DNA from 2 places in the Streptomyces sp. NPDC088730 genome. Region 2 is predicted to be linked to the other one. Evidence: riboswitches for the same ligand, from Rfam matches in the RefSeq annotation. Region 2 holds a riboswitch; the other holds the start of a gene.
The links. A riboswitch is a leader RNA that binds a small molecule or an ion and turns the genes downstream of it on or off. The one in region 2 is predicted to bind glycine.
Positions count from the first base shown of each region.

Region 1: another riboswitch for glycine. It lies ahead of gcvP (aminomethyl-transferring glycine dehydrogenase); the one in region 2 lies ahead of gcvT (glycine cleavage system aminomethyltransferase GcvT).

Region 1 is NZ_JBIVLK010000021.1:9,532-16,897, reverse strand. Features, by position in the region: gene ACIP89_RS34610 (glutamate-cysteine ligase family protein) at 1-1,363, opposite strand, end outside; gene ACIP89_RS34605 (hypothetical protein) at 1,847-2,440, shown strand; gene ACIP89_RS34600 (DUF5999 family protein) at 2,754-2,960, shown strand; gene gcvP (aminomethyl-transferring glycine dehydrogenase) at 3,058-5,943, opposite strand; glycine riboswitch at 6,137-6,233, opposite strand; gene ACIP89_RS34590 (PRC-barrel domain-containing protein) at 6,347-6,715, shown strand; gene ACIP89_RS34585 (DNA polymerase IV) at 6,640-7,366, opposite strand, start outside.
Region 2 is NZ_JBIVLK010000003.1:46,515-53,880, forward strand. Features, by position in the region: gene ACIP89_RS12180 (enhanced serine sensitivity protein SseB) at 1-40, opposite strand, end outside; gene ACIP89_RS12185 (AAA family ATPase) at 292-972, opposite strand; glycine riboswitch at 1,129-1,221, shown strand; gene gcvT (glycine cleavage system aminomethyltransferase GcvT) at 1,363-2,478, shown strand; gene gcvH (glycine cleavage system protein GcvH) at 2,571-2,948, shown strand; gene glyA (serine hydroxymethyltransferase) at 2,968-4,224, shown strand; gene ACIP89_RS12205 (L-serine ammonia-lyase) at 4,393-5,775, shown strand; gene ACIP89_RS12210 (alpha/beta hydrolase) at 6,045-7,366, opposite strand, start outside.

The sequences.
Region 1 (7,366 bases), on a different contig from region 2:
AGGACGCCCCGTTGGTCCGCCGCTTGCAGCGCTCCTCGATGATCCCGAGGTAGCGGTCGCGGTCGGCGGGTTCGATGTTCCACGCGTCGAGCCCGGCGGCCGCCAGCGGCAGCAGTTCGTCCCGTACGAGCTTGGCGGCCGGGACCCGGGTCAGCCCACCGGCGCGGCCGGGCCGGGGCCAGAGCAGTTCGGCGTCGATGCCCCGGCGGCAGGCGGTGTCGAAGTTCTCGGCCGCCGCGGCGAACGGCATCCTGGTCCACACCGGCCGGGACTCCTCCGCCAGGGCCCGCACGAGCCCGTAGTAGAGCGCGGCGTTGGCGATCACGTCCGCGACGGTCGGTCCGGCGGGCAGCACCCGGTTCTCCACCCGGAGGTGGGGAACGCCGTCCGACAGCCCGTACACCGGCCGGTTCCAGCGGTAGACCGTGCCGTTGTGCAGCACGAGTTCCTGGAGCCGGGGCACCCCGCCCTCGTCGAGGACCCGCAGCGGCTCCTCCTCGTCGCAGATGGGCAGGAGCGGGGGGAAGTAGCGCACGTTCTCCTCGAAGAGCTCGTACGCCGAACCCGTCCACCGCTCCCCGAACCAGGTCCTGGGGCGCACCCCCTGGTTCTGCAGTTCGGGCGGCCTGGTGTCCGTGGCCTGCTGGAAGAGCGGCGGCCGCGACTCCCGCCACAGCTCCCGGCCGAACAGGAAGGGCGAATTGGCACCCAGGGCCACCTGGACCGCGGCAACGGCCTGCGCGGCGTTCCACACGTCGGGGAACCGTTCCGGGGTCACCTGGAGGTGGAGCTGGACCGAGGTGCAGGCCGCCTCCGGTGCGATCGACCCCGAGGTGCAGACCAGGCGCTCCACACCTTCGATATCGAGGGAGAAATCCTCGCCGCGCGCCGCCACCATTTGGTCGTTCAGCAGCGCGTAGCGGTCCACGTCCGAGAGGGTCCCGCGGACCATGTCCGTACTGCCGACGGTGGGCAGGATGCCGATCATCATGATCCCGGCATCGACCTCACCGGCCTTCCGGTCGGCATATCCAAGGCCGGTTCGCAGCTCTTCGGCCAGCTGATCGAGAACACGGCCGTCGAGACGGTGGGGAACAATGTTCACTTCCAGATTGAACATCCCGAGTTCCGTCTGGAAATCCCCGCTCGCGATGCGCTCAAGGACCTGTCCATTCAACATCTTCGGCATACCGTCGGGGCCCGCCAGGTTCAGCTCGATCTCCATGCCCATGAGGTTGCGCGGCCGGTCGAATCTCCGCTCCGCCAGCAGCCTCTCCAGCCCCTCCAGGCACTGGTGGAGCTTCCGTCGGTACCTCTGCCGATCGGACAGGTCAAAGGCGCCCGCCACGACCTTCTCCCCCATCGACGTGTCCCTCCATGAGTGGGCAGCCCGCGGCCCAGGCCGCTCGCGTCACGATCGATAATGCCCAGACGGAGTGATCTATAACGCCCCGCGGACAGTGCACACCCGCTAATCTGATGACCGCGGCCGGGGGCACATTCACTCGGCATGACGCAGTGAGCGCTTTCCGCCGTTCGGGGCGTAAGAAATACGCCGACGTGTTTCAGCCTACCGCGTCGGAGGGAAAACCCGAGGCGGCGGCTGCGGCGCGCCTCACCGAATCAGCATATTCTCCGCATAATAAAGTCTGGATACCGCCTTGCCGGCAATAGTGGTGGCGGCTAGTGGAATCACCGCGTGAACACGTGTCGTATAAACTCCGCGAACGGGGCAGAGAGTTGACGCACCGGCTCAGTCACCGGCCTCCTCTGGCCCCGCCCGCCGACAGCGCCGTCTGCACCCGCCCACGCTCCACCGTGTCTCCGAAGTGAGAGGCGACCCACCATGCCCCTGCATGTTCCTCCGGCCCCCGCGCCCGCGCTGAGAAGCGTCCTCGCGGCACTCGGTTCACCCACCGCGGTCCGCGAGGCCCGGACACCTGCCCTGCGGTCGGCCCAGGGCCCCCTGAGCCCCGAACACCCGCTCCCCGTACACGTGCTGGACCGCGGCGGACCGGACGGACTCACACCCACCACCCGGCTCGCCGCCTGGCGCTTCCAGATCCGCGGCGCGGAGCGGGCGGTCGCCGCCGCGGACACCATGCTCACCCCCGACGGCTGGACCTTCTCGCACTTCTTCGAGGGCCCCTACGTCGCCTCGACCGAACTCGCCCTGCGCCGGGCGGAGGCGGCGAGCACGCACTACCAGCCGAGGCTGCTGTCCATCCCCGAGCTCTACATGCTGGCGCTGTGGCTGCACGAGGACACCGAGGCCGACGCGTCCACCGGCTCCCCCGCACCCGCCGATCTGCTGGTACCACTGGCTCCCGCTCCCCCGGGCATCGCGGCACACCGTCCGCACCGGGTCGCCGAGCTGCTTCCAGTGATCACCACCCGCATCACACCCGGCCCCGGCCCTCTCCTCGGCTCTCCGGCCTGACCTCCGGCCCTCTCACTTCACTGTGCCCCGCCTCCGGTTCCGGTGGCGGGGCACAGCGCGCGGGGGCGCATCCGCGCCCCATCCGGACTAGCCCCATCCGGCCACCCCGAACCACCCGAAGTGACAGGGCAGTTGCGTTGAACCGTCCGGCCGGGTGACGCGTCATGAGAGGAGAAGCAGCGCTGCCGCGAAATCCCTGCGGAACGACGCCCGTGGGGCAACACTGGGAACGGACCGATCGATACGGGGGGCGGCCATGAACACCTCTTCAAGCCGCAGGACACTCAACTCAACGCAGCGAAAGAACCCAGCCATGTGTCAGCACCAGCCACCCTGCCCCACAGCCGACTCAGCCGACCGGGAGGCAGCCCGCCCGGTGGCACACCATCCGGAGCAGGGCTGGAGCCTGCTGTGCAACGGCGTCCTGCTCTTCGAGGACACCGGTGAGCTGCTCCCGAACGGGCAGATCATCGCGCCCCACCGGCCGCTGGGAACGGGCCGGGTGATGAAGGCCGCCTGACCGCGGCAGATACGGGGAGGGGCCGGCCCGGAGAGATCTCCGCACCGGCCCCGACGCAGTTCCGCGTCATCCGCCGACGCCCACGACGTCGGCCCCGTCAGTTGTCGTACTCGTCCAGCGGCGGGCAGGAGCAGACGAGGTTACGGTCACCGAACGCACCGTCGATCCGGCGCACCGGCGGCCAGTACTTGTCCGCGGCGGTGACCCCGGCCGGGAAGACCGCCTCCGCACGGCTGTAGCCGTGCGCCCAGTCACCGCCCAGCGCGGCAGCCGTGTGCGGGGCATTGGCCAGCGGGTTGTCGTCCGCGGCCCACTCGCCCGAGGCCACCTTCTCGATCTCGGCGCGAATGGCGATCATCGTGTCGCAGAAGCGGTCCAGCTCCGCGAGGTCCTCGCTCTCGGTCGGTTCGATCATCAGCGTGCCCGCGACCGGGAACGACATGGTCGGTGAGTGGAAGCCGTAGTCGATGAGCCGCTTGGCCACGTCGTCGATGCTGACGCCGGTCGCCTTGGAGATCGGCCGCAGATCCACGATGCACTCGTGCGCGACGAGCCCGGCCGGGCCGTTGTACAGGATCGGGTAGTGCGGCTCCAGGCGCTTGGCGATGTAGTTCGCGGCGAGTACGGCGACCTGCGTCGCACGCTTCAGGCCCTCCCCGCCCATCAGGCGTACGTACGCCCAGGAGATCGGCAGGATGCCGGCCGAGCCCCACGGCGCGGCCGAGATCGGGCCGACCCCGGTCTCCGGACCGGCGGCGGGCTGCAGCGGGTGGTTCGGCAGGTATGGCGCCAGGTGCGCGCGCACCCCGACCGGGCCGACGCCGGGGCCGCCGCCGCCGTGCGGGATGCAGAAGGTCTTGTGCAGGTTCAGGTGCGAGACGTCGCCGCCGAAGTGGCCCGGCTTGGCGAGCCCGACCAGCGCGTTGAGGTTGGCGCCGTCGACGTACACCTGACCGCCCGCGTCGTGCACCTCGGCGCAGATGTCCGCGACGTGCTCCTCGAAGACACCGTGCGTCGACGGGTAGGTGATCATGAGCACGGCCAGCTCGTCGCGGTACTGCTCGATCTTGGCGCGGAGGTCCTTGATGTCGACCTCTCCGTCGTCGGCGGTCTTCACCACGACGACCCGCATACCGGCCATCACCGCACTGGCCGCGTTCGTGCCGTGCGCGGAGGACGGGATCAGGCAGACGGTCCGCCCCTCGTCACCGTTGGCACGGTGGTACGCCCGGACGGCCAGCAGTCCGGCGAACTCGCCCTGCGAACCGGCGTTCGGCTGGATGGACACCGCGTCGTAACCGGTGACCTCGGCCAGCCGCTCCTCCAGCTCACGGATGAGCGTCAGGAAGCCCTGGGCCTGCTCGGCCGGCGCGAAGGGGTGCAGCGCTCCGAACTCGGGCCAGGTGATCGACTCCATCTCGGCGGTCGCGTTCAGCTTCATGGTGCAGGAGCCGAGCGGGATCATGCCGCGGTCCAGCGCGTAGTCACGGTCGGCGAGCTTGCGCAGGTAGCGCAGCATCGCGGTCTCGGAACGGTGCTGGTGGAAGACCGGGTGGGTCAGCACGGAGTCGGTCCGCAGCAGCCCCTCGGGCAGCGCGTCGGCGGTCGTGGCGTCCAGCGCCTCGATGTCACCGGTGACGCCGAAGGACGCCCAGACGGACGCGATCTCCGTACGTGTGGTGGTCTCGTCACAGGCGAGCGAGACGAGATCGCCGTCGACGACCCGCAGGTTCACGCCGCGCTCGCGGGCGTCGGCCACGACCTCCGCGGCCCGGCCGGGCACCCGGACGGTCAGCGTGTCGAAGTGCGAGGCGGTGACCACGTCCACGCCGCCGGACCGCAGGCCCTGCGCGAGGATCGCGGCGTAACGGTGGGTGCGCCGCGCGATCGTCCGCAGCCCGTCGGGGCCGTGGTAGACGGCGTACATGCCGGCCATCACGGCGAGGAGCACCTGAGCGGTGCAGATGTTACTGGTGGCCTTCTCACGGCGGATGTGCTGCTCGCGGGTCTGCAGGGCCAGCCGGTAGGCCTTGTTGCCGTCCGCGTCCACGGAGACGCCGACGAGACGGCCCGGCAGGCTGCGGGCGAACTTCTCGCGCACGGCCATGAAGCCGGCGTGCGGTCCGCCGAAGCCCATCGGCACGCCGAAGCGCTGCGTGGTGCCCACCGCGATGTCCGCGCCCAGCTCGCCGGGCGAGGTGAGCAGGGTGAGCGCCAGCAGGTCGGCGGCGACGGTGACGATCGCGCCCAGCTCGTGGGACTGCTCGATGACGGGCCGCAGATCGCGCACGGCTCCGGAGGCGCCCGGGTACTGCAGCAGTACGCCGAAGACGCCGCGCTCCGCGATCTCCGCCGGGATGCCGTCGGCCAGGTCGGCGACGACGACCTCGACACCGGTCGGCTCCGCACGGGTCCGGATCACGGCGACGGTCTGCGGGAGGGCGTCGGCGTCGACCAGGAAGACGCCGTTCTTCACCTTGCCGACGCGCCGTGCCAGCGCCATCGCCTCGGCGGCGGCGGTGCCCTCGTCGAGCAGCGAGGCACCGGAGGTGGGCAGTCCGGTCAGGTCCGCGACCATCGTCTGGAAGTTCAGGAGGGCTTCGAGGCGGCCCTGGGAGATCTCCGGCTGGTACGGCGTGTAGGCCGTGTACCAGGCGGGGTTCTCCATCACGTTGCGCAGGATCACCGGCGGGGTGAACGTGCCGTAGTAGCCGAGCCCGATCATCGGGGCCAGCACCTGGTTGCGGTCGGCGAGCGCCCGCAGTTCGGCCAGCACCTCGGCCTCGGTGCGGGCCGTGGGAAGCCGCAGCGCCTCGGCGCTCCGGATGACGTCGGGCACCGCGGCCGAGGTGAGCTCGTCGAGCGAGCCGTAACCGACCTGGGCGAGCATCTTCGCCTGCGCCGCGGCGTCGGGACCGATATGACGCTGCTCGAACGGGATTCCCTGTTCGAGCTGGGAGAGCGAAGTGCGACGGGGGGTCATGGTGGAGGCCTCCTGGTCTGTCACGACCTGCGAGGGGCACCGCGGCGCGGGGTGCCCGAACGGCCTCCCCCTCTGTCATCTCAACCTGAGAGCTTCACCGGTGCCACTGCGCGCACCGGCTTTCACCGTCGGTGAGGGAGGGACCCACTCGGCACCCGTGCCGTGCGGAACCCGCCCTGCTTTCCAGAGTGACCTCGTCCGTGCGGTACGGGGGCCTGAGAGATTCCGGGGAGGATTTGCTCCTTCGGCGCCTCCGGATTCGTTCCGGAGGACTCTCCCGCACGGGGTAAGCAGCCGCCTTCAGCGTACCAGCGGGGTGCCGGGCGTAGATTTCGAGTGGCCAACCCCACGGATCTGCACTTCTGTGGTTCCTGTGGAGTACCCGCGACCAGTGGGAGGGACCGTGCAGACCGACATCGATCCGCGCAGCCTGATCGGCCGCAAGGCCTTCGACCGCGAGGGCACCAAGATCGGAACCGTGGACGAGGTGTACCTCGACGATGCGACCGGTGTGCCGGAGTGGGCGGCCGTACGCACCGGACTGTTCAGCCGGGACGCCTTCGTCCCGCTGGAACCCAGCGAATTCGTCAAGGACACGCTTCGCGTCCCCTTCGACCGCGCGCTGATCAAGGACGCACCCGACTTCGGGGTCGGCCGGCACCTCTCGCCGGAACAGGAGCTCCAGCTCTACCGGCACTACGGTCTGGACTCCCCGCCCGAGGAGACCGCCCCGGACCGGGACTTCGGCAGGCTGGCCGGCCAGGACGAGTAGTCGGCCGGGTCCCGCACGAGCGGCAGCGGATCGGCGGGCCGGAGTTCCGGATCGTCGATACGGAACGTACGCACCCGGCCGGGCGCCGAATCCGGCTCCTCGAAACGCACCGTGACCCGGCCGACCCCGCTGCCCTGCACCCAGCCGTGGCCGTGGGCGTCGTGGCGCACGTCGTGTCCGGCCGGCCAGCGCCGGGCGGCGAGCTGCTCCGCGCTCTCCGGTTCCGCCTCTCCGGGCTCCGGCCGGCCCTCGTCCGTTCCCGCGTCCCCTCCGGTCTCCGCACCGCCGGCCCGCTCGGCGTCGGCAAGGGCCGCGGCGAGCCCGGCCGCGGCGCGCTCGCCGGCCGCCTGCGCGAACAGATCCTCCTGGGTGTAGTCGGCCAGCCCGGTGACGCCCACTCCCAGCAGCCGCACTCCCCCGGTGGTGTCCACCGACTCCAGCAGCCGCGCCGCGGCCTCCCGGACCACCGTGGGGTCGTCGGTGGGCCCGCGCAGCGTCTCGGAGCGGGTCAGGGTCGAGAAGTCGTAGCGCCGCACCTTCAGCACCACGGTCCTGCCCGAGCGCTCCGCCGCGCGCAGCCGCTGGACACACCGGTCGGCAAGCCGCTCGACCTCGTTCCTGACCCGGACCCGGTCGTGCAGGTCCATGTCG
Region 2 (7,366 bases):
CGCCCTGCGGGTGGAAGGAGTCCTGCGCCGGAGTGTTCACTGATTACCTCTCTAGGGCCCGTCGTCGAACTGCCGTCTGCCGCGCGACGCCATGCACGCACTCTCGCCGCCCCGGTCCCGGGCCCCGGTACGTCCAGTACCGGGGCCCGGGACCGGCACGCCGGGAAACGGGGTCTCCCCCGCTTGAGCGAAGCCGAGAGCCCGGGGAGGCACCTGACGCCGTCCGGCCGCCCTACGGGCAACGACGGCAGTTCGGCGAAAGGCCCTGGCCCCGTGCCATGCAGCAAGAGGTTAGGGCCTGTCGTCCGCGAAGGTGATCCGGGTCAGCAGCGCCGCCGCCTCGCGGTCCAGCAGGACCGCCGATACGCAGCCGAGCGGCAGCAGTCCGGTCTCGGTGTCGCGCAGCAGCCTCCGCAGCGCCCCGCGGTGCCGGGCGAACGCGTATCCGGAGACGCCGCGCCCCCGCTCGATCTGCCCGGCCCGCGCCGTCTGCGGGGAGACGTCGATCAGAACGAGGTGCAGGACGCGGCCGCGCCGCCGGGCGTCGCGGCCCAGCCAGCCGCGCACCCAGGCCTGGGTACCGCAGTCGTGGACGACGACGGAGACGCCGGAACGCAGCACCCGCCACAGCCCCCAGTAGTGGGCGACGCGGACGAGCGGACGGTAGAAGGCGTACGGGACTAACCGCGGCAGCAGGGCGGCCCAGCGGTCCCTGGTGTCCTGGGAGTCGATCACGCGGGCGGACACGGCCCGCTTGATCAGGGTCGATTTGCCGCTGCCCGGCAGCCCGGAGACCACCACCACATCGCCCGCCACGAAGTGCAGGGCGCGCGGGCTGTGCCCGGCCCGGTAGCGCAGGTCCCGGACGACGGGTCCGTGCGGGCCCCGTGCCTCCCGGGCCGGCGCACCCGGCTGTGCGGGCAGTGCGCCGTGCGCGGCCCCCGCGGTCGTCGCGTACCGCTGCAACGTCATCGCCATCCCCCTGTCGGCCGACCCACACCTGCCAAGAAGTGTAAAGAAAAGGTAATGCGGCACAAGCGCGCGACCCGCCGGATCCGGTGGGGTACCGGCGCCCCACTGACCGCGGATGCGTGCGATGATGGCCCGGCCAACTGCATAAAGGCCGCTTGAATCCGCGCGGGAGAGTTCCGGCCACAGGCCGGGCGCCGAAGGAGCAAGATCCTCCCTTGAATCTCTCAGGCCCCGTACCGCGTGGATGAGGCAGATCTGAAAAGCGAGTCGCCCCGCGGCTCCACCCAAGGTGCAAGCCGAACCCCTCCGGGGCCTCTCGGCGAACCTCTCAGGTTCCGATGACAGATGGGGAGGGATCGTCCTCGTCGTCATGCCCTGGGAGCCATATCCATGAGCACCGCCCCCCGCCTCACCGCCCTCGATGCCCTGCACCGTTCGCTGGGCGCGACCATGACCGACTTCGCGGGCTGGGACATGCCCCTGCGGTACGCCAGTGAGCGCGAGGAGCACCTCGCCGTGCGCACGAAGGCCGGCCTCTTCGACCTCTCCCACATGGGCGAGATCACCGTCACCGGCCCGGCCGCGGTGGACCTCCTGAACTTCGCGCTGGTCGGCAACATCGGCACCGTCTCGGTGGGCCGGGCCCGCTACACGATGATCTGCGCCGAGGACGGCGGCATCCTGGACGACCTGATCGTGTACCGGCTGGCGGAGACCGAGTACATGGTGGTCGCCAACGCGGGCAACGCCCAGCTGGTGCTCGACACGATCACCGAGCGCGCCGGGGGCTTCGACGCCGAGGTGCGCGACGACCGCGACGCGTACGCGCTGCTGGCCGTCCAGGGCCCGGAGTCCCCCGCCATCCTGGCCGCCGTCACCGACGCGGACCTGGACGGCCTGAAGTACTACGCCGGGCTGCCCGGCACGGTCGCCGGGGTCCCCGCGCTGATCGCCCGTACCGGCTACACCGGCGAGGACGGCTTCGAGCTGTTCGTCGCCCCCGGCCACGCCGAGCAGCTGTGGCGGGCGCTGACCGAGGCCGGCGCCTCCCGCGGACTGATCCCCTGCGGGCTGTCCTGCCGCGACACGCTGCGCCTGGAGGCGGGCATGCCGCTGTACGGGCACGAGCTGACCACCTCCCTCACCCCGTTCGACGCCGGTCTCGGCCGGGTCGTGAAGTTCGAGAAGGAGGGCGACTTCGTCGGCCGCAAGGCCCTGGAGTCCGCCGCGGAGCGCGCCGAGACCGCCCCGCCCCGCAAGCTCGTCGGCCTGGTCGCCGAGGGCCGCCGGGTGCCGCGCGCCGGGTTCCCGGTCGTCGCCGGCGGCCAGGTCATCGGCGAGGTCACCTCCGGCGCCCCCTCGCCCACCCTCGGCAAGCCGATCGCCATGGCGTACGTCGACGCCGCGCACGCCACGCCCGGCACCGAGGGCGTGGCGGTGGACATCCGGGGCAGCCACGAGCCGTACGAGGTCGTGGCGCTGCCGTTCTACAAGCGCCGGAAGTAACGGCCGCCCGCGTCCAGAAGTGACGCAGTCGCGTCTCACACCGTAAGACCATCGTTCATCAGCACTCCCCCGCGTACAGGAGAATTCAGGTCATGAGCAACCCCCAGCAGCTGCGGTACAGCAAGGAGCACGAGTGGCTGTCGGCCGTCGAGGACGGCGTGGCCACGGTCGGTATCACGGAGCACGCGGCCAACGCGCTCGGTGACGTCGTCTTCGCCCAGCTCCCCGAGGTCGGTGACACGGTGACCGCGGGCGAGACCTGCGGCGAGCTGGAGTCGACCAAGTCGGTCAGCGACCTGTACTCGCCGGTGAGCGGCGAGGTCACGGCCGCGAACCAGGACGTCGTGGACGACCCCTCGCTGGTGAACTCCGCGCCGTTCGAAGGCGGCTGGCTGTTCAAGGTGCGCGTCACGGAGGAGCCGGCCGATCTGCTCTCCGCCGACGAGTACACCGCGTTCTCCGGCAACTGAGACCCCAAGGGACCACCTGATGTCGCTTCTCAACTCCTCTCTCCACGAGCTGGACCCGGACGTCGCCGCCGCTGTCGACGCCGAGCTCCACCGTCAGCAGTCCACCCTCGAAATGATCGCCTCGGAGAACTTCGCTCCGGTCGCGGTCATGGAGGCCCAGGGCTCCGTCCTGACCAACAAGTACGCCGAGGGCTACCCCGGCCGCCGCTACTACGGCGGCTGTGAGCACGTCGATGTGATCGAGCAGATCGCCATCGACCGGATCAAGGCGCTCTTCGGGGCCGAGGCCGCGAACGTGCAGCCGCACTCCGGCGCGCAGGCCAACGCCGCCGCGATGTTCGCGCTGCTGAAGCCGGGCGACACGATCATGGGCCTGAACCTGGCGCACGGCGGTCACCTGACCCACGGCATGAAGATCAACTTCTCCGGGAAGCTCTACAACGTGGTCCCGTACCACGTGGACGAGACCGGTCTCGTGGACATGGCCGAGGTCGAGCGCCTCGCCAAGGAGTCCAAGCCGAAGCTGATCGTCGCCGGCTGGTCCGCCTACCCCCGCCAGCTGGACTTCGCCGCCTTCCGCCGCATCGCGGACGAGGTCGGCGCGTACCTGATGGTCGACATGGCGCACTTCGCTGGCCTGGTCGCCGCGGGCCTGCACCCCAACCCGGTGCCGCACGCCCACGTCGTCACGACCACCACGCACAAGACCCTCGGCGGTCCGCGCGGCGGTGTGATCCTCTCCACCCAGGAGCTCGCCAAGAAGATCAACTCGGCGGTCTTCCCGGGTCAGCAGGGCGGCCCGCTGGAGCACGTGATCGCGGCCAAGGCGGTCTCCTTCAAGGTGGCGGCGGGCGAGGAGTTCAAGGAGCGCCAGCAGCGCACCCTGGACGGCGCCCGCATCCTCGCCGAGCGTCTGGTGCAGCCGGACGTCACCGAGGCCGGCGTCTCCGTCCTGTCCGGTGGCACGGACGTGCACCTGGTCCTGGTGGACCTGCGCAACTCCGAGCTGGACGGCCAGCAGGCCGAGGACCGGCTCCACGAGCTGGGCATCACGGTCAACCGGAACGCCATCCCGAACGACCCGCGCCCGCCGATGGTCACCTCGGGCCTGCGGATCGGCACGCCTGCGCTCGCCACCCGCGGTTTCCAGGCCGAGGACTTCACCGAGGTCGCGGAGATCATCGCGTCCGCCCTGAAGCCGTCCTACGACGCGGACGACCTGAAGGCCCGCGTCGTCGCGCTCGCCGAGAAGTTCCCGCTGTACCCCGGCCTGTAGTCCGGACCTGCACATTTGCACATTGGGGCGGGGCACCACGCACACTGAGAGGTGAGCGGGGTGCCCCATCCCTTGCCCCCCGCTCCTGCCCCGCCCTTCGGGCCGACCCGGCCCGTACCGCACCACCCGGCAGACAACGGCGTCTACCAGCGCTTTGAGGAGTTACCCGTGGCCATCTCGGTCTTCGACCTGTTCTCGATCGGCATCGGCCCGTCCAGCTCCCATACGGTCGGCCCGATGCGCGCGGCCCGCATGTTCGCGCGCCGGCTGAAGAACGAGGGCCTGATCGCCCACACCGCCTCCATACGCGCCGAGCTGTTCGGCTCGCTCGGCGCCACCGGCCACGGCCACGGCACGCCCAAGGCCGTGCTGCTCGGGCTGGAGGGCGAGTCCCCGCGTACCGTCGACGTCGAGACGGCCGACGACCGGGTCGCCGAGATCCGCTCCACCGGCCGGCTCAACCTCCTCGGCATGCACGAGATCGACTTCGACGCCGACAAGCAGCTGGTCCTGCACCGCCGCAAGAGGCTGCCGTACCACGCCAACGGCATGACCGTCTTCGCGTACGACCGCGACGGCGCCCCGCTGCTGGAGAAGACGTACTACTCGGTCGGCGGCGGCTTCGTCGTCGACGAGGACGCGGTGGGCGAGGACCGGATCGTCCTCGACGACACCGTGCTGAAGCACCCCTTCCGCACCGGCGACGAGCTGCTGCGGCTGGCCCAGGACACCGGTCTGTCGATCTCCTCCCTGATGCTGGAGAACGAGCGGGCCTGGCGCACCGAGGACGAGATCCGCGCCGGTCTGCTGGACATCTGGCGCTCCATGCAGGCGTGCGTCTCCCGCGGCATGTCCCGCGAGGGCATCCTGCCCGGCGGCCTGAAGGTCCGCCGCCGCGCCGCGAACACCGCACGCCAGCTGCGCGCGGAGGGCGACCCGCAGACCCACGCGATGGAGTGGATCACCCTCTACGCGATGGCGGTCAACGAGGAGAACGCCGCCGGCGGCCGCGTCGTCACCGCTCCGACGAACGGCGCCGCCGGCATCATCCCGGCGGTGCTGCACTACTACATGAACTTCGCGGCGGGCGGCGCCACGGAGGCGGAGAAGGACGACAGCGTCGTCCGCTTCCTGCTGGCCGCCGGCGCGATCGGCATGCTCTTCAAGGAGAACGCCTCCATCTCCGGCGCCGAGGTCGGCTGCCAGGGCGAGGTGGGCTCCGCCTGCTCCATGGCCGCGGGCGCCCTCGCCGAGGTGCTGGGCGGCACCCCCGAGCAGGTGGAGAACGCCGCCGAGATCGGCATGGAGCACAACCTGGGCCTGACCTGCGACCCGGTCGGCGGCCTCGTCCAGATCCCGTGCATCGAGCGCAACGGCATGGCGGCGGTCAAGGCCGTCACGGCCGCGAAGATGGCCCTGCGCGGCGACGGCAGCCACAAGGTCTCCCTCGACAAGGTCATCAAGACCATGAAGGAGACGGGCGCCGACATGTCCGTCAAGTACAAGGAGACGGCCCGGGGCGGGCTCGCGGTGAACATCATCGAGTGCTAGGCAGATGGGCCCTGACCAGCGCGTTTGTCTTTCAGCGCTGTCAGGGCCTTCCCTGCTTACGCGGCGGAAAGTCCCTGGAACCTCCCTGGGACAGACGTGAAAGTCCCTGAAAAGTCCTGGGATGTCCCCGCTTTGCCGCGTTCTTGAGGAATGCGCGGTGCCTCCAGGACGACCATGCGCCCTGGCCGTTGCCGAGTACGGAGTGCAACCGGTACACGCGTCGGGTAGCGAGACCTACGCATCACGAGACCGCGAGCGATCATGGCGGGTCAGTCCGCGCGGCAGGACGTGTCCTTCGTGGGCATCTCGCCCTCGACGAGGTAGCGCGTGGTGGTGTTCAACGCGCAGGAGTTCCGGCCCAGGACGTAGACACCGTGCCCGCTGTCGTCGACGCTGATCAGCCGGGCGCGGTCGCCGAACTTCTCGCGCAGCATCCTCCCGCCCTGGTGCGGGGTCGACGCGTCCCGCCGGTTCTGCAGGAGCAGCACGTTGCGCGGGCCTTCGGCGTCGACCTCCACGGGCGGTTCAGCGGAGGGGTACGGCCAGAAGGCGCAAGGGGTGATGTTGGCGGTGGCGGCGCCATACAGCGGGTAGCGTTCGCGGTCCTCGGCGACGCCTCGCCGGTAGGTGGTGATGTCCACGGGCCACTCGGCGTCGTTACAGGTGACGGCGAGGAACACGGTCAGTGCGTTGTCGGTCGGCGACAGCGCGCCGTCCGCCGTTTCCCCGGTGGCGGCCGTCAGACCGCGGGCCGCGGCCTCGTCGCCTTCGCGCAGCGTCTGCCAGGTCTGCGCCAGCGTGGGGTACTGCGCCTGCTTGAACAAGTGGCCGAACGTCAGGAGACGGAAGAGGCCGCCGTCGATCCCCGCGACCGGAGCCTTGTCGAGCCTGCCAGCGATGGCGAGGTAGGACGCCCGTACCTGCCCAGGTGTGCGGCCCAGGCCGTAGCTGTCGTGCCGGCTGGCGGCCCACTTCGCGAAGTCCGGCAGGGTCTGCTCCATGCCGAGCGCGTAGCGGCGCATGCCGTCGCGGTCGAGGTGAGTGTCTCCGATGTTGCTGTCGAGCACGATCCGGTCGGAACGCTCGGGGAACATCGACGCGTAGGCGGCGCCGAGGGCCGTGCCGTACGAGTAGCCCAGGTAGCTGGTCTTCTCCTCGTCGAGCGCGGCTCGGATCCGGTCCAGGTCGCGGGCGGTGTTCGCGGTGGTCAGGTGGCGCAGCCTGCCATCGTCGTCGTTGTCCGCGCACTGCTCGGCTGCCTTCTCAGCGACCTTCGCCTGCGCGGTGACCGCAGCGTCATCGACCGCGTAAGGCGGGATGTTGGAGTAGTAGAGGCTGTCTTTGGTGAAACCGCAGCTGACCGGTGTCGAATGACCGATCCCGCGGGTGTCCATGCCTATCAAGTCGTAGCGGTCGGTGACGCTGCTGGGCAGGCCCTGGGCCACCAGCAGCGCGGACAGCGCCAGCCCGGATCCGCCGGGACCGCCCGGGTTGAGCATGAGGACGCCGCGCCTCTTGTCCGGGTCGGCGGCGGCCAGCCGCGAAACGGTGAGGCCGATCTGCTCGCCTTCCGGCTCGGCGTAGTCCAACG